DNA from 3 places in the Duganella sp. FT27W genome. Region 2 is predicted to be linked to each of the others. Evidence: predicted binding sites of a transcription regulator. Region 2 holds the regulator's gene; each other region holds the start of a gene.
What was found. The regulator sigma-54, encoded in region 2, starts transcription at its own class of promoters, with help from an activator protein. The targets are predictions, from matches to a motif close to TGGCANGNAANCTGCTTT.

Region 1 (7,214 bases), on a different contig from region 2:
GCTTCCTGCAGGTCGGCATCGACCAGCACTGCGCCGTCGAGATTGGCCAGGTTCAGGCGCGCCGCCTCCAGGCTGGCGCCGCGCAAGTCGGCGCCTTCCATGTCGGCGCGCATCAACCGGCTGGTTTCGAGGTTGATGCCGGCCAGCACCGCCTGGCGGAACGACGCGCCCGGGGCATTGAGCGAGTATGCCATGGCACCGGTGAGGTCGGCGCCATCGAGCAGGGCACCGGCCAGGTTGGCGCTGCGCAGGTTGGCGCGCATCAGGCGGGCGCCGCGCAAGTCGGCGCCGTGCAAATCCTTGCCCACCAGGTTGGCGCCGCGCAGGTCGGCATTTGCACACTGTGCATACGGCCACAGGTGACAACCGTTGATGACGACAACCTCGGGCGCCGCTTCGCCGTTGACGACCTGCGCTGCGGCCGGCAACGCCAGGCACAGCGTAGCCAGCATGGTCGTCCATAGCGCCGCCGTCAGGCGCGGGCCCATGCCCGCACCTACGCTTATGCCCTTGGCATGGCCATGGGTGGCATTCGGCGCGCCTGCCACCCGGTGCGGCAGCGTCGTCATTACTTGCTCGCCACTTTGGCCGACGGCGCTTTCGGCAGCTTGAACACCCAGTAGCTGCCGCCTTGCGTGACCTGCTTGGTCAGCTCCGCCATGTCGCCGCCCCACAGCGGCACCGCGCCGCCGTAGCCGCTGGACAGGCCGATGTATTGCTCGCCATCGATTTCCCAGGTGATCGGCACCGACACCACGCCGGAACCGGTCTGGTATTTCCACAGTTCCTTGCCGGTCTTGGCGTCGAACGCTTTGACGTAGCCGTCCGAGGTGCCGGTGATCAGCAAGCCGCCAGCCGTGGTGAGCGTGCCGCCCCACAGCGGGAATTTTTCCTTGTTTTCCCAGACGATCTTGCCGGTCTTCGGATCGATCGCGCGCAGGGTGCCGATGTGGTCGTCATACAGGCGCTTGATACGGAAGCCCTGGCCCAGATAAGCGGAGCCGGCCTTGTAGTGGATTTGCTCGGTCCAGTAATCCATGCCCCAGTGGTTGGCGGGGATGTAGAACAGGCCGGTATCGGGCGAGTACGACATCGGCATCCAGTTGGTGCCGCCCAGGAATGGCGGTGACACGAACACGGCCTTTCCCTTGTCGGCGCCTTTTTCCGGCAATGGCGGGCGCTTGCCGTTTTCCACCGGCCGCCCGGTTTTCAGGTCGATGCTTTTGGCCCAGTTGATGCCGTCCACGAACGGCCACGCGTTGATCAGCGACGTCGGCTTGTTCGGATAGCCGGCGCCGGTGGCCAGCTTGGTCCGGTCGGTTACGTAGAAGAAGCCGTTGCGGTCGGCGTGCGCGCTGGCCTTGATCAACTTGCCGGTTTTGGCGTCCTTGTAGTCGAACAGCACCACCGAGTTATTGCCCGAGAAGTCCCAGGCATCGTTCGGCGTATGCTGGTAAAAGCCTTTCAGCTCGCCTGTGCTGGCATCGACATACGCCTGGCCGGACGTAAACAGGCTGTCCCAGTTGCGCGGGTCGTCGCCCTCCTTGGTGCGCTCCCAGGTGTTCCATGGCGCCGGGTTGCCGGCGCCGATGATGATGGTGTTGGTTTCGGGATCGAACGACGCCGTTTGCCATGGTGCGCCGCCGCCGTGTTCCCAGGCGTCGCGCAGCTTGCCGTCCTTGTCGCGCGGCCAGCTTGGGGCGTTGGCGTCGCCGGTGGGCGTGCCGGGTTTGCCGTCGGCGCGGCCCACGTGGCCTTCCACCAGCGGACGGGCCCATACCTCGGCGCCGGTGTCCGGGTCGCGTGCGAACAACCAGCCCTGGGCGCCGAATTCATCGCCCGAGTTGCCGTGGATGAGCAGTACGCGGCCGCCTTTTTCGCGGATGATGAATGGCGCACCGGTCATCGTGTAGCCGAGTTTCTGGTCGCCGAATTTTTCGTTCCACACCACCTTGCCGGTGTTCTTGTTGAGCGCGACGATGCGCGCATCGAGCGTGCCGAAGTACACCTTGTCGCCGTAGATCGCCGGGCCGCGATTGACCACGTCGCAGCATGGGCGGATATCGTCGGGCAGCCGGTGTTCGTAGGCCCACAGCTGGTGGCCGGTCTTGGCGTCGAGCGCATAGATGCGCGAGTACGACGCCGTCACGTAGATGATGCCGTCGTGTACCAGTGCCTGCGCTTCCTGGCCGCGCTGCTTTTCACCACCGAACGAGAAGGTCCAGGCCGGCACGATCTGGTCGACGTTCTTCGTATTGATGCGCTTGGCCAGGCTGTGGCGCTGCGCTTTCAGGCCCAGGCCGTAGCTGAGCACTTGCTTGGTGCCCTGGTCGGCATTGGCAATATCGTCCCAGGTCACCTTGGTGTCGGCGGCGTTGGCCGTATGGGCACCTGCGGCGATCAGGACAAGGATGGCGACGGCGACTGGACGTGGAAATACTGGCTGCATGCTGGTCTCCCTTATAGATTTTGTGGTGAGGTGGCGCGACGGATCGCTACGGTCAATTCAGCAACATGCGTGCCAGCGTGATGAGCGGGGCGCTGCTGCCGTTACATCGGGCGGTGCTGCGCTGTCCTGCCACAGCCGCTGCGCGTGGCTGTGACATTTTTGAACAACGGGCATCGGTGGCACCGGGAATTGCCGCTGGCACAGCGGTTGCTGAATAGCACGCAGAAGGCCGCCATGTGCCTTCGCCCCCCCAACCACAAGGAGACCACCATGCAATCATCACCACGCCGCCATTTCATTTGCCAATTGCTTGCCGTCGGCGGCATGGGCGCCACCGCGCTGGCCGGCGCACAAACCTCGGCGTCGAAGGTGGACGAGGACAGCGACCAGGCCAAGGCGCTCGGCTACCGCCACGACACGACCAAGGTCGATGGCAAAAAATATCCGCAACACGTGCCGGCCCAGCGCTGCGACAACTGTTCCTTCTTCCAGGGCAAGAAGGGCGACCCGTGGGCCGGCTGCGCGATGTTCGGCCGCAAGCAGATCGCGGCGCCCGGCTGGTGCGTGGCGTGGGCCAAGGCGCCTGGGTAACCCTTCAATAAAAAAGGCGCTGCCGCGGCAGCGCCCTTGCTTCTGTAATCACTGCAATTACAGCTTTTGTTCGCGCTGCGATTCCAGGTAAGCCTTCACCGCCCAGATTGCCTCTTGCGTGAAAACGCCCTCGAACGGCGGCATGTAGACGGCGCCATTGCGCGAGCGACCGTGGCGCACCGTCTCCAGCACGTACTGGTCGATCTCCTGCGCGCAAGCATCCTTTTTCTTGGCATCGGCCAGCACCGCGCAGTCGTTGTCGAGCTTGCGCAAGTCCGGCGCCATGCCGCCCGACACCGCCTCCAGCCCGTGGCAGCGCGCGCAGTTTTGCGTGTACGCGGCGCTGCCGATGCGGATCGCTTCGGTGTTGTTCCGATACGGGTTTTCCGTGCGCCACTCGGCGCCCAGTTGTGGCAGGGTGGATGTATCGACTGCTTGCGGCGTCATATTGCCGTGGGCATACACGGCAGCAGCCAGCATGCAAGTTGCCATGCCGCCCAGGCCACCGAGGATGCGCCAGATATGGGTGCGGGTAGTTGTCATCGTAGTCTCCATGTTGTTGATCGATTCGGTTGATCGCATAGTGCGTGGCAGACAGCGATAGCAATCGGTATGCCATCGACGGCTGACCACTGCATTCACACTGCAGTGTTCAGGAATGGAACAGTTGTGCCGCACCGCCAACCCGGGGCTGATCCCATTTGACGCAGCGGCGGCCCGGGCGCTGCGCTGGCAGCGGCTTTAGCGGCTGGCACGGCATTTGCGAAATGAAGGCAGGGCGGTAGATTCCGCATTTATAGATGTAATCCAACGAGAAAGAGGACGACATGAATCTGGCAGACATCAGCAAACTGGGCGTAGCCAATCCTTTCAAACAACGCTACGATAACTACATCGGCGGCAAGTTCGTGGCGCCGGTCAAGGGTGAGTACTTCGGCAACATCACGCCCATCACCGGCCAAGTATTTTGCGAAGTGGCGCGCTCCACCGCCGAGGACGTGGAGCTGGCGCTGGACGCCGCCCATGCCGCCAAGGTTGCCTGGGGCAAAACCTCGCAAACCGAGCGCGCCAATATCCTCAATAAAATCGCCGACCGCATGGAAGCGAATCTGGCGCTGATCGCCACCGCCGAAACCATCGACAACGGCAAGCCGATCCGCGAAACCACGGCGGCCGACATCCCGCTGGCCATCGACCACTTCCGCTACTTCGCCGGTTGCATCCGTGCCCAGGAAGGCTCGGTTGCGCAAATCGACTCGGACACCTACGCTTACCACTTCCACGAACCGCTGGGCGTGGTCGGCCAGATCATTCCGTGGAATTTCCCGATCCTGATGGCGGTGTGGAAGCTGGCGCCGGCACTGGCCGCCGGCAATTGCGTGGTACTGAAACCGGCCGAACAAACCCCGGCGTCGATCATGGTGCTGATCGAACTGATCGGCGACCTGCTGCCACCCGGCGTGCTGAACATCGTCAACGGCTTCGGCCTGGAAGCGGGCAAGCCGCTGGCATCGAATAAACGCATCGCCAAGATCGCGTTCACCGGCGAAACCGGCACCGGCCGCCTGATCATGCAATACGCGGCGCAAAACCTGATTCCCGTCACGCTGGAACTGGGCGGCAAATCGCCCAACATCTTTTTTGCCGACGTGATGGATGCCGACGACGCATTCTTCGACAAGTGCCTGGAAGGCTTTGCCATGTTCGCGCTGAACCAGGGCGAAGTGTGCACATGCCCGTCGCGCGTGCTGATCCAGGAATCGATTTACGAAAAATTCATCGAGCGTGCACTGGCCCGCGTGGCCGCCATCAAGCAGGGCAACCCGCTCGACGCCGGCACCATGCTCGGCGCCCAGGCATCGCAGGAGCAGCTGGAAAAAATCCTGTCGTACATCGACATCGGCAAGCAGGACGGCGCGCAAATCCTGGCCGGCGGCGAGCGCAATGTACAGGGCGGCGACCTGGAAAGCGGCTATTACGTGCTGCCCACCGTGTTCAAGGGCGACAACAGCATGCGCATCTTCCAGGAAGAGATTTTCGGACCGGTGGTGTCGGTCACCACGTTCAAGGACGAGGAAGACGCACTGCGCATCGCCAACGATACCTTGTACGGTCTTGGCGCCGGCCTTTGGACCCGCGACGGTTCGCGCGCATTCCGCGTGGGCCGCGCCATCCAGGCCGGCCGGGTGTGGACCAATTGCTACCACCTGTATCCGGCCCACGCCGCGTTCGGCGGCTACAAGCAGTCGGGCATCGGCCGCGAAAACCACAAGATGATGCTCGATCACTACCAGCAGACCAAGAACCTGCTGGTGTCCTACAGCCCGAACGCACTCGGCTTCTTCTAAGGATCTGCGATGAGCCACGCCATCGAACGGGTAACGGCCACCCCGGCCGCCATCGACATGCTGGCCACGCTGCGTGCACGGCATGGCCCGCTGATGTTCTTCCAGTCGGGCGGGTGCTGCGACGGCAGCGCGCCGATGTGCTACGCGGCCGGCGAGTTCTCGGTGTCCGACAGCGACGTCTACCTCGGCAACCTCGATGGCACGCCGTTCTACATGGGAATCGAGCAGTTCGCGTACTGGGAGCATACGCAGTTGATCATCGACGTCGTCGATGGCAATGGCGGCATGTTCTCGCTCGATAACGGCACCGGGCGCCGCTTCCTCACCAGGTCGCGCCTGTTCACCGACGACGAGCTGGCGCAGTTGCAGCATCCATCTGCGCCGGTGCGGTAGTGGAGTAGTCAGTTTTTTTAGCGTCTCCTGGTTCCGATCACGCTGGCCACGTCTCCGCGTCAGCCCGGACAGGACTTTGAGCTGACGGCTGTTGCCGTCGGCTTTTTTTTTGTGCGTTCGCTTTGTCGCGCGGCGATCCAATTCTGAACAGCCGGCGCAGCGGCGCTGATCCGATACGGCGCACCGCTCACACCTCCTTCCTCTGACATGAGCCGGGCATGCAAATTGCCATGATCGGATGGACATCACGCGCGATGTTCTACCCGATAAAAAAACAAGCTATGGAGATGAGCGATGAAAAAGGCAATCATGGTGGGCGCGCTGGCCGCAGCCGCAATCCCTGCCGCACAAGCGGTCGATTTCAAAGCCGGCGACTGGAACCTGTCGGTCGGCGGCATGGTCAACGCGTATTACACCCAGGTGTCGTGCAGCGGTGATGGCAATGGCAATGCCGTGGGCGGGCTGGCGCTGGCCGGCAAAGCGCTGGGCTGCGGCGGTGAAACCAACCGCACCACGATCGGCAACGGCCTGCTGCCCAATGGCCTGGTGACATCGGCCACGTCGCGCCAGGGCGATTACGACGTCAATGCGCTGATCGGCATGTACAACGCCACCGCTACCGACAGCGCCATCTCCGCCAACAGCGGTGTCGATGTGCGCCAGGCGTATTTCTCGTTCGGTAACGACCGCATGGGCACCATCAAGCTCGGTCGCGACAACGGCATCTTCGGCACCGGCGCCATCTTCGGCGACATGACCTTGATCGGCGCCGGCGCACCGGTGCAGGCCACGCAGCGCGGCCGCGTCACGCTCGGTCATATCGGGGCCGGCTACAGCTACGTCGGTTACTACGGCCAGATCGCGTACACCGCACCGAAGTCGGCGTCCGGCATCGGCTTCGACGTGGCGCTGGTCAGTCCCGTGGCCGATACGCCGATCGTCGCCGCGCCCGTGTACTCGTCCAAATCGAGTCCGCAGGTGCAGGCGCAGGTCAGCTACGCGGCGGCCGGCTTCAAGACCTGGCTCGGCGCCAAGTCGCAACAATTCGAAGCGATTGCCACCGGCGTCGAAGACTTCACCATGACCGGCGTGGAACTGGGCGCCTCGTACCAGCAGGGCGCCGTGGGCGTGATCGCCAACATCCAGAGCGGCAAGGGGCTGGGCATCCTGTCCGATGCCGACCAGGGCAATGTGCGCACCCGCGCCGCCTTCGTCCAGGGCACCTTCAAGCCGAACCAAAAGCTGAAGCTGGGCCTCGGTTACGGCATCAGCCGCAATCGCGACAATACCGCCGGCACCGGCGGCCTGAAGTCGAATGCCAACCTCACGCTCGGCGCGTACTACACATTGACCCACGCCATTACGCTGGTGGGCGAAGTGGGCCAAACCCGCTCCAAGGGTTTTAATGGCGCAGAGGTGAAGCTCAATGGCGG
Region 2 (7,214 bases):
CAGCCGGTCCAGCGTCGGCGATTGCAGGTCAAGAATCGATGCCATCATGGTCAGCGGCGCGGCAGCGAACGCGTGGTAATGCAGCGCCTTGGCGCCGCGCGCCATCTCGGCTGGCAGCGCGCCGTCCGAAGCGACCTGGGCCATCGCGTTGTCGAACACGCCGTGCCCCCATGTTAATAAACGCTGGTCGTGGGTGACGGCGCCGACGGCAGTCACGGCCAGCCCTTCCCAGTAGTAATGGTTGTTGCGCTTGCCCTTGCGGGTGTCGGCGTGGACCAGCGTGGCGTCGGCCAGCGTGGACAGCCACGCTTCGATCGCTTTCTTTTGCGCGGGCGTGGCGGCTGCCTGCACGCGCGCATAGCTGAGCGCGAGGCCACCGAGCGTCCACTTGCGCACGAAATACGCCTGCTCGCTCGACATCTTGCCCAGCATGGCCTGCTGGCCGGCCCAGCTATCCAGCCAGTTCAAGGCGCAGGCGGCGTCTTGCGGCTTGCTGTTGGCCTGGTAGCGGCTGGCGTTGCGGGCGACACCAGACAAGAATTGTTCGACCGGCTCGGTGCTGGCAATGTTTTTGGCGCGCCGCGCCGGGTCGATCACGGAATGGTTGGCGTCGTTGTAGTAGCTGTTGGCGTCGATGTCGATGACGGCGGCCGGCGCCGGCTGGCAGGTAGCGGCGACGGCGGAAGCAGCGGAGGCGGAAAGGAGAACGGTATAAACCAGATAAACAATTTTCATGTAGCTCCAGAAACAAGAAAGGGCGCTCGTTCAGCGCCCTTAGTTGGTGTGTCGCGCCGTTGTTAAAGGGCGGCGGCAGCTGGTTCGAAGTTATCCGGGAGATGCTTGATCGCATCGTGGCCGTGCTGTTGGACTTTGCCTTTGTACTTCATGACCTGGCGGTCCAGCTTGTCGATCAGGGTGTCGATCGCAGCGTACAGGTCTTGCGACAGGCTTTCCACGTAGACCGTTTTACCGGACAGGCGCAGATTGATTTCAGCCTTTTGGCGCTTGGTTTTCTCTTTAAGGTTATCTACGGTCAGAATGACAGCAATATCAATCACTTGATCAAAGTGCCGTGTCACGCGTTCGAGCTTGCTCTGCACGTATTCACGAATGGCGGCGGTCACTTCGAGATGATGTCCACTGATGGTGAGATTCATACACACTCCTAAAGATAGATGTCGCTGACGGTTAGTGCGTTGCCCATTGATGCCGGGCACGCAGGAACCAGTGCACTACAAAGACTTGCGGAGACTGACTGGAGGGATTTTGAGGGCTTCGCGATATTTGGCAACAGTGCGTCGCGCAATCACCATGCCCTGTTCTCCCAGCATGTCCGCAATCTTACTGTCGGATAAAGGATTTTTAGGGTCTTCAGCTCCTGTCAGTTGCACGATCAGTGCCCGTATCGCCGTCGAACTGGCTTCACCTCCCGCTTCGGTGGCGACGTGGCTACCAAAAAAATATTTCAGCTCAAACATGCCGTGCGGAGTCAGCATGTATTTCTGAGTTGTTACCCGAGAAATGGTGCTCTCGTGTAAACCCAGTGTATCAGCAATTTCGCGAAGCACAAGGGGGCGCATGGCAACCGCGCCGTGCGAGAAAAAGTTCTTTTGTCGTTCTACTATCGCTTGTGCCACGCGCAGGATGGTGTCGAACCGCTGGCGCATATTCTTGATCAGCCACTTCGCCTCCTGCAGCTGCGCGCCCATGGCGCCCTCACCTTTGCCCTGCTTGAGCAGGTTGGCGTACATGGCGTTCACACGCAGGCGCGGCATGACGTCGTTGTTCAGGCTGACCTGCCAACCGGTGCGCGATTTTTTCACGATCACGTCCGGCACCACGTAGTCGGAGACGTCGGAGGCGAACGCCGCACCGGGGTGCGGATTGCACTGGCGGATCACGGTCTGCGCTTCGCGCAGGTCTTCGTCGTCGCACAGCAGCGCTTTTTTCAGCTTGTTGAAATCGCGCTGGGCAAACCACGTCAGGTGCTTTTCGACGATGGCCACGGCCATCCGTCGCGTCACCATCGGGATGCCGGGCAAGCGCTTGATTTGCAGCGCCAGGCACTCGGCCGCATTGCGCGCCCCCACCCCTGCAGGGTCGAAACTTTGCAGCAGCGACAACGCCGTTTGCAGCTCGTCGAGTTCCACTTCCAGTTCCTCGGGCAGGCGCGCGTGGATCTCGTCGAGCGCTTCTTCGAGGTAGCCGTTTTCGTCGAGTGCATCGATGATCAGTTCGACCAGCGCGCGGTCGCGCAGCTCGAGCACGGTCACCCGCATCTGCTCCATCAGGTGCTCGCGCAGGGTGCAGTGGTGCGCTTCGATTTGCGGACGCGCGTCTTCGTCGTCGGGCGCCTTGCTGCGGCCGGCGTCGCTCCAGTCCATGTCCGCTTCGGCGGTGGTACTTTCGGTATCGGCGGCGGGGCCGTCGTAGGCGTCGGCCTCGCCGGCGGGCGCCGCTTCCTGCGGACCCGATTCGGACGGTGCTTCGCCGGACGGCGCCTGCTGGCTGATGGCGCCGTCGGACAACAGCCGCAGAGAATGGTCGAGCGGATCGTCGAGCCGCTCGAGCAAGGGATTGTCGGTCAGGAGTTGTTCGAGTTCCTGGTGCAGCTCCAGCGTGGAAAGCTGCAGCAAGCGGATCGATTGCTGCAGTTGGGGCGTCAGCGCGAGATGCTGCGAGGTCCGCAGTTGCAACGACTGTTTCATGGATTACATTCGGAAGTGTTCACCCAGGTAGACGCGGCGCACCGACTCGTCGGCGATGATGTCGTCCGGACGGCCCGACGCCAGCACCGAGCCCTGGTTGATGATATATGCGCGGTCGCAGATGCCCAGCGTCTCGCGCACATTGTGATCGGTAATGAGGACGCCGATTTGCCGCTCCTTGAGAAAGCGCACGATGCGCTGGATCTCGATCACGGCAATCGGGTCGACCCCGGCGAATGGTTCGTCGAGCAGCACGAAGCGCGGGTTGGTGGCCAGCGCACGGGCGATCTCCACCCGGCGGCGTTCGCCGCCGGAGAGCGAGAGCGCGGGGTTGTCGCGCAGCTTCTCGATTTGCAAATCGGCCAGCAGGGTATTGAGCCGTTCAGTAATGTCAGCCTTGGATAAAGGCTTGCCGTCCACTTTTTGAATTTCGAGGACAGCGCGAATATTTTCTTCCACCGTCAGCTTGCGGAACACCGACGCTTCCTGCGGCAGGTACGACAGGCCGAGCGAGGCGCGGCGGTGGATCGGCAGTGACGAGACGTCGACGCCGCCGATATCGATGGTGCCGGCGTCGGACGGTACCAGGCCGACGATCATGTAAAACGACGTGGTCTTGCCGGCGCCGTTGGGGCCGAGCAAACCCACCACTTCGCCGCACTCTACTTGCAGCGAGACGTCGTGCACGACCTGGCGCTTGCCATAGCTTTTCTGCAGGCCGCGAACGATCAGGGTGCTACCGCAACTTGGTTCCATGTCATTTCCCCGCAGGCTGGGTGGCAGGCACCGGCTGCGCCGGCGCGATCGGCGGGCGCTTGGACGACGGCTGGATCACCATGGTGCCGCGGCCGGCGCCCGGTTTGCTCTCGCCGCTGCTGCTGTTCTTGACCGCGAACACTTCGCGGCGGCTGTCGTACGAGATGAACTCGCCATCGACCTGGCTGGTGACCTTGCCCGACTCGAGCTGCTTGATGCGGCCCTTGGAAATCAGCTTGACCAGCTCGGTCTTGTCGTCGTATTCGATGCGGTCGGCCTGGCCTTCCACCCATTTGTCGGTGTCGCCGTCAAGCTTCTGGCGAAACGTTGCCTGCACGCCGGGCGTGCCGGTGAGCACCACGAACTGGTAGCCCTCGGGATCTTGCGTGACCACCGCCTTGGGCGAGGTCATGCGGATGGTGCCGCGCGTGAGGATGACGTTGCCGGTGAAGGTCTTGATCTGCTTGACGTCGTCGGAGTCGGCCTGGTCGAACGACACTTCGATCGGCTTGTTGGAGTCGGCTTTTTCGGCGTGCGCCGGGATGGCCAGTGCTGCCAGCAGCAGTGCCGCCGACCAGAAGGTTTGCTTGGTGATTGCTCTCATAATCTTCCTTTAGCGTGCCGCATGCGGCGGCACGGTGATCTTGCCGCGTCCACCCAGTTGGGTTTGCAGCGTTGCATTGTTGGCGGTCATGCCCACGCCCGTGGCCACCGTCTTGCCCAGGTGCAGTTCGACCGGTGCGACGGTTTCCATCCGTTGTTCGTCCGGGAACACGGTGAGCGTGGACGTGGTCAGGCTCATGGCCTGGCTCTTGCCACTGGCCGGGCGCACCACGCTGACGTTGCCGTCGAGCTTGACGCGCGAGTTGTCCTGATCGACGCGGGCGGTGTCGCCGCGCACCGTCATTGGCGGATGCTCGGCCGACAAGGTGTTGATATAGGGCTTGATGATGTCGGACGCTTCTTCGGCCGGCAGGTGGGTGAGCTTGTCGCCGGAAATGATATAAGCCGGCTTGCCGTCCTTGGTCATGCGCACCACGCTGAACCGGTCGATGATGTAATCGGGCTCGTTGCGGAACTTGTCCTGCGCCGTATCCTGGTTCGATTCGTTAATCAACTGCACCATCCAGCCGGTACCGACGGCCACAAATACGCCGATCACGACCATCCAGGTGAGCGACCAGCGGTGGGCGGTTCTTTTACGTACGTTAGGCATCAGATCACCTTGGCGCGTGTGAGGTCGTGGATGTGCAGCGCACCGACCAGCCTGCCATCGGCATCGGCCACCAGCACCTGGTTGATGCGGAACTGTTCCATGATTGCGACCGCATCGACCGCCAGCTGTTCCGGCGCGATGCTGCGCGGGTTGGCGTGCATGACGTCGCGGATCAGGACCTGGGTGAAGTCCTGCACCTTGTCGATCATGCGGCGCAGGTCGCCGTCGGTAAACACGCCGATCGGCTGGTCGTCGGCATCGACCACGGCGGTCATGCCCATGCCCTTCCTGGTCATTTCCAGCAGCGCGTCGGTGAGCTTGACGTCGGCGCGCACCTTCGGTACATCGGCGCCGCTGCGCATGACGTCGCGCACGTGCGTCAGCAGGCGCCGACCCAGCGCGCCGCCCGGGTGCGACCGGGCGAAATCTTCTTCCCTGAAACCGCGCAGATCGAGCAAGGCCACTGCCAGCGCGTCGCCCAGCGCCAGCGTGACGGTGGTGGACGTGGTGGGCGCCAGGTTCATCGGGCACGCCTCCTTGGCCACCGCAACATTGAGGTGGACATCGGCGATGCTGGCCAGGCTGGAGCCCGGCTTGCCGGTAATGGCAATGACCTTGCTGCCCATGCGCTTGACCACCGGCAGGATGGTCATCAGCTCGGTACTTTCACCCGAGTACGAAATGGCAATGAAAGCGTCGTCAGCGGTGACCATGCCGAGGTCGCCGTGCGCAGCCTCGGCCGGGTGCACGAACATGGCGGGGGTGCCAGTGGAGGCGAACGTGGCCGCCATCTTGCGGGCGATGTGACCGGACTTGCCGATACCGGACACCACCACCCTACCCTTGCAATTAAACAACAGTTCAATCGCTTTGACGACGGTATCGTCGTCACCCAGGCGCAGCTCCAGCGCAGTAATGGCGGCGGCCTCGTTTTGCAACGTTTCACGGGCGAGCCGCAGCGCATGCGCCGCCATTTTTGCGTCAAAAGCTTTCAGCATTGTTTTTTCATGGGTTACACTCATACCCAAGTATAGCCGAATTAAGAAAGCAAAAAACTTGCCAGTCGAAACAATGCGCCTGTGTGGTGCGCAACCACTGAATAAAAAACTGACGGCTACGGCAACATGACGTTTTCACCGCTCGAACTGACCCTGGTCTTGTTAGGCAGCGCCGTGCTGGGCGTGGTGGCCTTCCGCATGATGCATCTGCCGCCCATGCTCGGCTACCTGGCCGTCGGCATCCTGATCGGCCCCCACGCGCTCGGCTGGGCCATGGAGAGCGAAGCTACCCACGGCCTGGCCGAGTTCGGCGTGGTATTCCTGATGTTCTCGATCGGGCTCGAATTCTCGCTGCCCAAGCTGCTGGCGATGCGCGGCATCGTGTTCGGCCTCGGGCTGGCGCAGGTGGCGTTTACCATCATCGCCACCCTGCTGTTCGGCTGGCTCATCGCCAGCCAGCTACCCGCCCATTTACAGATCAGCTGGCAAGGCGCGTTTGCGCTCGGTGGCGCGCTGGCCATGTCGTCCACCGCCATCGTGGTCAAGATGCTGACCGAGCGGCTCGAGCTCGAGAGCGAGCATGGCCGCAAGATCATCGGCATCCTGCTGTTCCAGGATCTGGCCGTGGTGCCGCTGCTGATCATGATCCCGTCGCTGGGCCAGCGTCCCGATGCGCTGGCGGAAACCCTGGCCTGGGCGGGCGTAAAGGCCGTGATCGTATTGACCTTGCTGCTGTTCGTCGGCCACCGCCTGATGCGCGGCTGGTTCACCATCGTGGTCAAGCGCCGCTCGCAGGAGCTGTTCATGCTCAACCTGCTCCTGATCACGCTGGGCGCCGCGTGGATTACCGAACAGGCCGGGCTGTCCCTGGCGCTCGGGGCGTTTGTCGCCGGCATGCTGATTTCCGAAACCGAGTACAAGCACCAGGTGGAAGAAGACATCAAGCCGTTTCGCGACGTGCTGCTGGGACTGTTCTTCATCACGGTGGGCATGCTGCTCAACGTGCGCATGGTGATCGACAACTGGTGGCTGGTGCTGATCCTGCTGATCGCGCCGGTGCTGGTGAAGTTTGCCCTGATCGCCGCGCTGGCCAAGCTGTTCGGCTCGAGCGATGGCGTGTCGATCCGCACCGGCCTGGCGCTGGCGCAGGCCGGCGAATTCGGCTTCGTGCTGCTCAACCTGGCCAGCGGCAACAAGCTGATCGATCCCTTCATCACCCAGGTCGTGCTGGCGTCGATGGTGCTGTCGATGCTGGTGGCGCCGCTGATCATCGCCAAGTCCGACCAGATCGTCATGAAGCTGGCCAGCAACGACTGGATGATGCAGTCGCTGGCGCTGACCAAGATCGCCAGCCGCACCATGTCCACCAACAAGCACGTGATCCTGGCCGGGTTCGGCCGCAGCGGCCAGAGCCTGGCCACCCTGCTGTCCGAAGAAAAAATTGACTACCACGCGCTCGACCTCGATCCCGAGCGGGTGCAGGTGGCGCAGGCGGCCGGCCTGCAAGTGTCGTACGGCGACGCCGCGCGGCGCGAA
Region 3 (7,214 bases), on a different contig from region 2:
AAGATGCGCCCGAAACCGGCCTGGCATTCCAGTTCCTGGAAGACGGCGCCACCCCCGACGAATGCGTGATGACGGGCCACGACGACGGCCTGATCACCCTGAACATCGCCGAAGCCGATCCGGCCGAGCGGGAACGCACACGCGAGCAGATGCACGAGCGCTACCGCACGCTGCTCGGGCATTTCCGCCACGAGAGCGGCCATTATTATTTCGACCGGCTGGTGGTCGATACGCCGTGGATCGACAGCTTCCGCACCCTGTTCGGCGACGAGCGCGCCGATTACAGCGAAGCGCTCAAGCGCCATTACGAGAATGGCCCGGTGGCCGACTGGGAAGAGCGTTTCGTCAGCAGCTATGCCAGCTCGCACCCGTGGGAAGACTGGGCCGAAACCTGGGCCCACTACCTGCACATGATCGATACGCTGGAAACCGCGCACTCGTGCGGCCTGTCGCTCAAGCCCGCCAAGGCCGACGAGCCGTCGCTCGATGGCGTCACCTTGCCGACCAGGCTGGACACCTTTGACGACACCATCTCCGACTGGTTCGCGCTGACTTACGTGCTCAACAGTCTGAATCGCAGCATCGGCATGCCGGACTCGTATCCGTTCAAGCTCAGCACGCCGGTGCTGGAGAAGCTGACCTTCGTCCACAAGGTGGTTGCTTCCTACAAAACCACCGGCATCAAGCAGGCGCGTCCAGCAGCTCCACCGATACCTGCATCAGCACCGGTGGCGACGCTGGCCCAAACTGGTTGAAGATCGCCACGTCGGCGGCGTCGTGTCCGTAAGCGAGCGTGACACGGCCGCCGCGCGCGGTGTCCTGGGTGGGATCGAAGGTGTACCAGCGGCCGCCCACCCAGGCTTCGAACCAGGCATGCTGGTCCATCGGCACCAGGTCATGCAAATATCCCACCACCATGCGCGCCGGAATGCACAGGCTGCGGCACAGGGCAATGCCAAGGTGCGCCAAGTCGCGGCACACGCCTTCGCGCCGCAGGTTGACCTCGGTCGCGGTCATCTGGCCATACAGCGTATTGGGATCGAAACGCACCTCGCGCCGGATCCAGTCGCTGATCGCGGCTACCTGGTCGTAACCGGGCGCCACATCGGCAACGATTTCGTTCGCCATGGTGGTGAACTGCTCGGATTCGCAATAGCGGCTCGATAGCAGGAAGGTCAGCACGGCGTCGGGCAGGTGCTGCACCGCGTCGAACGGCGCCCCGGGCGCCACGTCGATCTCGTCGGCGGTCATCACGTCGGCCGATGTCTCGATCGAAAATTCGCCGGCCGGCGCCACCACGCGCTGGCACAGGTTGCCATACATATCGGTAAACTCCACCACCGGCACACTCGGCGTGAGCGTATAGGACTCGCGCGCCACCCATTGCTGGGCGCCGCTGCGCGCGCGCAGCATCAGGATAAACGGCGTGGGGCCGTCCAGGGTGAATGCAAGTTTGCAGGCAGTACGCAGCCACATGGGGAGTATCTCTTTCAATATCGAAGTGGTCTGCACCATAATGGCGCACGTTGCCGGATGCGCCGAGGTGAACACGGTGCACGCATCTTAGCATCGACACTATTATCAAGAAACGTGCCTGCGGTGTGCGGCGTGTTACGCTGAGATTTCAGGTATGAATCATGCTTACTTAAGCACATCGCGATGAACCAGGTCGCGCCCACATCGAAAAGGCATTCCGCATGGCTATCCGTATCGCGCTGCACCACAAGACCAGTTACCGTTATGACCGCCTGGTCAACCTGTCGCCGCACGAAGTACGCTTGCGCCCGGCTCCGCACGCGCGCACACCGATCTTGTCGTACTCGCTGACGGTACAGCCCGAAGACCACTTCATCAACTGGCAGCAAGACCCGTACGGCAATTACATTGGCCGTTTTGTCTTCCAGGAAAAAACCGACGTCCTCGACTTCACGGTGGACCTGGTGGCCGACATGACGGTCATCAACCCGTTCGATTTCTTTGTTGAAAAATATGCCGAGAAGTTCCCTTTCGCCTACCCGGAACAACTGACTTCCGAACTGAGTCCCTACCTGCGCACCGAAGCGGCCGGCCCGCTGCTGAAAGAATGGGTGGCGTCGGCCCGCACCGCGCTGCTGGCAGAACCGATCCTCACCAACGACTTCCTGGTGGCGATTAACCAGCGCCTGCAGCTCGATATCGCGTACCTGCTGCGCATGGAACCGGGCGTGCAGACGCCGGAAGACACGCTGGAAAAACGGTCGGGCTCATGCCGCGACACCGGCTGGCTGCTGGTGCAGATCCTGCGTGAACTGGGGCTGGCGGCACGTTTCGTGTCCGGCTACCTGATCCAGCTGCGCGCCGACCAGGAAGCGCTGGACGGCCCCAGCGGCGCGGCCGAAGACTTTACCGACCTGCACGCGTGGACCGAGGTGTACATCCCCGGCGCCGGCTGGATCGGTCTCGACCCCACCTCCGGCATGCTGGCCAGCGAAGGCCATATTCCGCTGGCCTGCACGGCGATGCCGTCGTCGGCTGCGCCGGTCAGCGGCTATACCGACCAGGCTGAAGTGACGTTCTTCCACGAGATGACGGTCACCCGCATCCACGAAGACCCGCGCGTGACCAAACCGTATTCGGAAGCCGATTGGCACAAGATCGACCAGCTGGGTCAGCAGGTCGATGCCGACCTCAAGCGCCAGGACGTGCGCCTGACGCAAGGCGGCGAGCCGACCTTTGTCTCGATTGACGACATGGACGGCGCCGAATGGAACACGCTGGCCCACGGCGACAAGAAGCGCGAGCTGGCCGGCAACCTGATGCACCGCCTGAAAAACCACTTTGCCCCCGGCGGCATGCTGCACTACGGCCAGGGCAAATGGTACCCGGGCGAGCCGCTGCCGCGCTGGGCATTGAATATCTTCTGGCGCGTCGATGGCCAGCCGATGTGGTTCGACGCGTCGCTGTTCTCCGACGATCACGTCAACGATGGCTACGGCAGCGACGAAGCGGCCAGCTTCATCGCCGAACTGACGAAGACCCTGCGCCTGCCCGCCAACAGCCCCATTGCCGCCTACGAGGACGTGCTGCTGCAAACCCAGCGCGAGCAAGCCCTGCCGCGCAATATCGATCCTCTGCAGGCTGACCTGAAATCACCGGAAGAGCGGCGCCGCCTGGCGCGCCTGCTCGAGCGCGGCCTGGGCCAGGTAGCCGGCTACGTGCTGCCGTTGAAAGCGGCCGACTACGATCCGTCGGTCATGCTGGGCACCAACTGGCGCACGTCGGCCTGGCCGCTGCGCCGCGAGCACCTGTATCTGCTCGAAGGCGATTCGCCGATGGGCCTGCGCCTGCCGCTGTCCACGCTGCCGTGGGTACTACCGGAAGAGCGCGAGGCCGACCTCGAGTTCGATGTCGATCCGTTTTCCCCGCGCGGCGCGCTGCCGGTCACCAAAAAAGAGAAGCGCCCGGTACTGGGCCTGGCCGCCGGCAAGTCGGCCGAACAGGCCAAGGCGCGCACGCCGCAAGACCCCGCCGCCCGCGATGTGATCCACACCGCGCTGTGCGTGGAAGTGCGCGGCGGCCGCCTGCACGTCTTCATGCCGCCGCTCAAACGCATCGAGGACTACCTGGCGCTGGTGTCGGCCGTGGAAAACACCGCGTCCAGACTGAAGTTCAAGCTGCGCCTCGAAGGCTATGCGCCGCCGCGCGACCCGCGCATCAAGCTGCTCAGCGTGACGCCCGATCCCGGCGTGATCGAGGTGAACATCCATCCGGCGGCCAGCTGGAATGAGTTGGTCTATAACATGTCCACGCTGTACCAGGAAGCGCGCCTGACGCGCCTGGGCACCGAAAAATTCATGCTCGACGGCCGCCACACCGGCACCGGCGGCGGCAACCACGCCACGCTGGGCGGCGCCACGGCCGAAGACAGCCCGATGCTGCGCCGGCCCGACCTGCTGAAAAGCCTGATCACGTACTGGCAGGTGCACCCGGCATTGTCGTACCTGTTCTCCGGCACCTTCATCGGACCGACCAGCCAGGCGCCGCGCGTCGATGAAGCGCGCGACGACAACCTGTACGAGCTGGCCATCGCCTTCCAGCAGATGGACCAAGTGCTGCCGACCATGCACGACGGCGACAAGCCGTGGATGGTCGATCGCCTGCTGCGTAATATGCTGGTCGATCTGACCGGTAATACGCACCGCTCCGAATTCTCGATCGACAAGCTGTATTCGCCGGACGGTCCCACCGGTCGCCTGGGCCTGGTGGAATTCCGCGCCTTCGAAATGCCGCCGCATGAGCGTATGAGCTTGCTGCAAATGTTGCTGCTGCGCGCACTGGTGGCGCGCTTCTGGCGCCAGCCGTTCCAGGCCAAGCTGGTGCACTGGGGTACGGCGCTGCACGACCGCTGGATGCTGCCGCATTTCGTGGCGCAGGATATCCGCGACGTGGCGCGCGACTTGCGTGCTTCGGGCTACGAGTTCGAGGAACACTGGTTCGAGCCGTTCATCGAATTCCGCTTCCCCCGCTTCGGCACCGTGGTCTATGAAGGCGTGGAAATGGAGCTGCGCCAGGCCATCGAGCCGTGGAATGTGCTGGGCGAGGAAGTCACCGGCGGCGGCACCGCGCGGTACGTCGATTCGTCGGTGGAACGCATGCAGCTGCTGGTGCGCGGCCTGACCGACGGCCGCCACATCGTGGCCTGCAACGGCCGCATGCTGCCGCTGCATCCGACCGGCGTGCCGGGCGAATATGTAGCCGGCGTGCGCTTCCGCGCGTGGAGCCCGTGGTCGGCGCTGCACCCGAGCATCCGCGTGCAGGCGCCACTGACGTTCGACCTGGTCGATACCTGGAGCGGCCGTGCCATCGGCGGTTGCACCTACCACGTGGTGCACCCGGGCGGGCGCAGCGAGGTCGGCTCGCCGGTCAACGCCAACGCTGCCGAAGCACGCCGGTTTGCGCGCTTCTGGCCGCATGGCCACACGCCGGGCCCGATGACTGTGATGAAAGAGGCACACAATCCGAGCTTCCCGATGACCCTGGACTTGCGCTGGCAGCCGTATTGACCTATTGTTTCGGTCCAGCAATCGCTTAACCTGCTTTCCATGTAGTACGCGCGCCCATGCCATCTCCCCTTCTAGCCCATTACCTGGCCGCGCCCGACAGCTTCGACGAAATGCTGGACGCGGCCAGGGTGCCGCGCGCGCACTGGCGCGCAATGCTGGACAACCTGGCGCACGAAGCGCCAGGCATGATGCGCCAGCGCAACGAGATGGTGCAGCGCCAGGTGCGGGAAAACGGCGTGACCTACAACGTGCCGGCCGACCGCGACGGCCGCCAGCGGCCATGGGATTTGAACGCCCTGCCGCTGATCCTGCCGCCCGACGAATGGAGCGTGATCGAAGCGGCCGTGATCCAGCGCGCCACCCTGCTCAACCAGATCCTCGGTGACGTCTACGGCAAGCAGCAGATGTTGCGCGAAGGCCTGCTGCCGCCGGCGCTGATCCACGGCCACGCGGGCTTTCTGCGCCCATGCCACGATATCCGCCACCACGACAACGTCGCGCTGCACTTCTACGCGGTGGACCTGGCGCGCGCGCCCGATGGCCGCTGGTGGGTGGTGGCCGACCGCACGCAAGCGCCGTCGGGTGCCGGCTACGCGCTGGAAAACCGCGCCATCATCTCGCCCACCTTCCCCGACCTGCTGCGCGAACTCAAAGTGCAGCCGCTGTCGCAGTTCTTCCGTACCATGCATGACAGCCTGCTGCACTGGGGCCGCCTGTGCGCCGCCAGCGGCGACAAGCCCGCGCCGCTGCGCGACGGCGACGTGCCGCTGATCGTGCTGCTCACTGCCGGTCCGCGCACCGCCAGCTATTACGAACAAGCCTATCTTGCGCGCTACCTGGGCCTGGCGCTGGTGGAAGGCGGCGACCTCACCGTGCGCGACGGCGTGGTCTATCTGAAAACCCTGGCCGGCCTGCAGCGCGTGCATGTGATCCTGCGCCGGGTGGACGACGAAGCGTGCGATCCGCTGGAACTGGACAGCTCGATGCTGGGCGTGGCGGGCCTCACGCAAGCGGCGCGGCGCGGCAACGTGGTAGTGGCCAACAGCCTCGGATCCAGCCTGCTGGAATCGGGCGCCCTGCTCGGCTTCCTGCCGGCGCTGTCGCGCCGCCTGCTGGGCGAACCGTTAAAAATGCCGTCGGTGGCCACCTGGTGGTGCGGCGAGCCGGCCGCACTGGAAGCAGTGATCGAAAAGCTCGACCGGCTGGTAATCAAGCCCAGTTTTGCGCAACGCCCGCAGTCGGCCGTGTTCGGCCGCGACCTCGATGGCACCGCGCGCGAAGCCTTTATCGCCGGGCTGCGCGCCGACCCGAACAATTTCATCGCCCAGGAAGTGGTGCGGCTGTCGCAGGCGCCGGTGTGGAAAGGCGGCCTCACATCCGGCTTGCAGGCGCGCGCCGTCGGTCTGCGCGTGTTCGCCTGCGCCACGCCCAACGGCTACGTGGTGATGCCGGGCGGCCTGACCCGGGTGGCCACCGGCCACGATGCGCGCGTGCTGACCATGCACATGGGCGGCGCCAGCAAGGACACCTGGGTGCAGGCCCGCACCCGGGTGGAAGTGCACCGTCCCCAGCACCGCAGCATCACCAGCGACAACCTGGTGCGCGAAGACACCAATTTGTCGAGCCGGGTGGCGGAAAACCTGCTCTGGTACGGCCGCCACGCCGAACGCTGCGACAATATCGGCCGCCTGCTGCGGGTGGCGCTGCACTTCCTGTTCAATGTCCGCTTCGACCAGCGCGGCGCCGAGTGGGCCACCGTGGAGGCGTTGTGCATCCACTTCCAGCTGCTCGACGCGGCCAGGAAGCCGGCGCCAGCCCAGGCACAGTCGCAATCGCTGGGCGGGATGACGCAGACGCAAACCATTGCGGCGCCCACTACCATCTTCAGCGATGCCGAAATCGAAGCGGCCCTGCTGCTGGCGGTGGTGTCGCCCGACGTGCCCGGACTGGCACGCCAGCAGCGCCAGCTGCACCGCGTGGCCGGCCAGCTGCACGAACGTTTTTCGGTCGATAACTGGCGCGCCCTGAACCGCATGGTGCAGCCGGCGGTGCACCCCGGCGAACGGCCGTCGCAGTCGGCCGCGATGACCATCCTCGACGACGCCGCCGCCTCGCTGATGATGCTGGCCGGTTTTGCGCTCGACGGCATGACGCGCGACCTCGGTTGGCGTT

Region 1: F8197_RS28005 (methanol/ethanol family PQQ-dependent dehydrogenase) is a predicted target of sigma-54. The motif match lies at 2,507-2,524, and genes of this name have one in related genera.
Region 3: F8197_RS14665 (DUF2126 domain-containing protein) is a predicted target of sigma-54. The motif match lies at 1,627-1,644, and genes of this name have one in related genera.

The regions. Positions count from the first base shown of each region.
Region 1 is NZ_WHIV01000009.1:5,773-12,986, forward strand. Features, by position in the region: gene F8197_RS28000 (pentapeptide repeat-containing protein) at 1-569, opposite strand, end outside; gene F8197_RS28005 (methanol/ethanol family PQQ-dependent dehydrogenase) at 569-2,449, opposite strand; gene F8197_RS28010 (high-potential iron-sulfur protein) at 2,720-3,040, shown strand; gene pedF (cytochrome c-550 PedF) at 3,098-3,583, opposite strand; gene adh (aldehyde dehydrogenase) at 3,868-5,388, shown strand; gene F8197_RS28025 (DUF779 domain-containing protein) at 5,398-5,781, shown strand; gene F8197_RS28030 (porin) at 6,076-7,214, shown strand, end outside.
Region 2 is NZ_WHIV01000004.1:264,310-271,523, forward strand. Features, by position in the region: gene F8197_RS18320 (alginate lyase family protein) at 1-735, opposite strand, end outside; gene hpf (ribosome hibernation-promoting factor, HPF/YfiA family) at 798-1,157, opposite strand; gene F8197_RS18330 (RNA polymerase factor sigma-54) at 1,233-2,708, opposite strand; gene lptB (LPS export ABC transporter ATP-binding protein) at 2,712-3,464, opposite strand; gene lptA (lipopolysaccharide transport periplasmic protein LptA) at 3,466-4,068, opposite strand; gene lptC (LPS export ABC transporter periplasmic protein LptC) at 4,078-4,680, opposite strand; gene F8197_RS18350 (SIS domain-containing protein) at 4,680-5,678, opposite strand; gene F8197_RS18355 (monovalent cation:proton antiporter family protein) at 5,805-7,214, shown strand, end outside.
Region 3 is NZ_WHIV01000003.1:647,654-654,867, forward strand. Features, by position in the region: gene F8197_RS14655 (putative zinc-binding metallopeptidase) at 1-755, shown strand, start outside; gene F8197_RS14660 (transglutaminase family protein) at 682-1,476, opposite strand; gene F8197_RS14665 (DUF2126 domain-containing protein) at 1,698-5,042, shown strand; gene F8197_RS14670 (circularly permuted type 2 ATP-grasp protein) at 5,099-7,214, shown strand, end outside.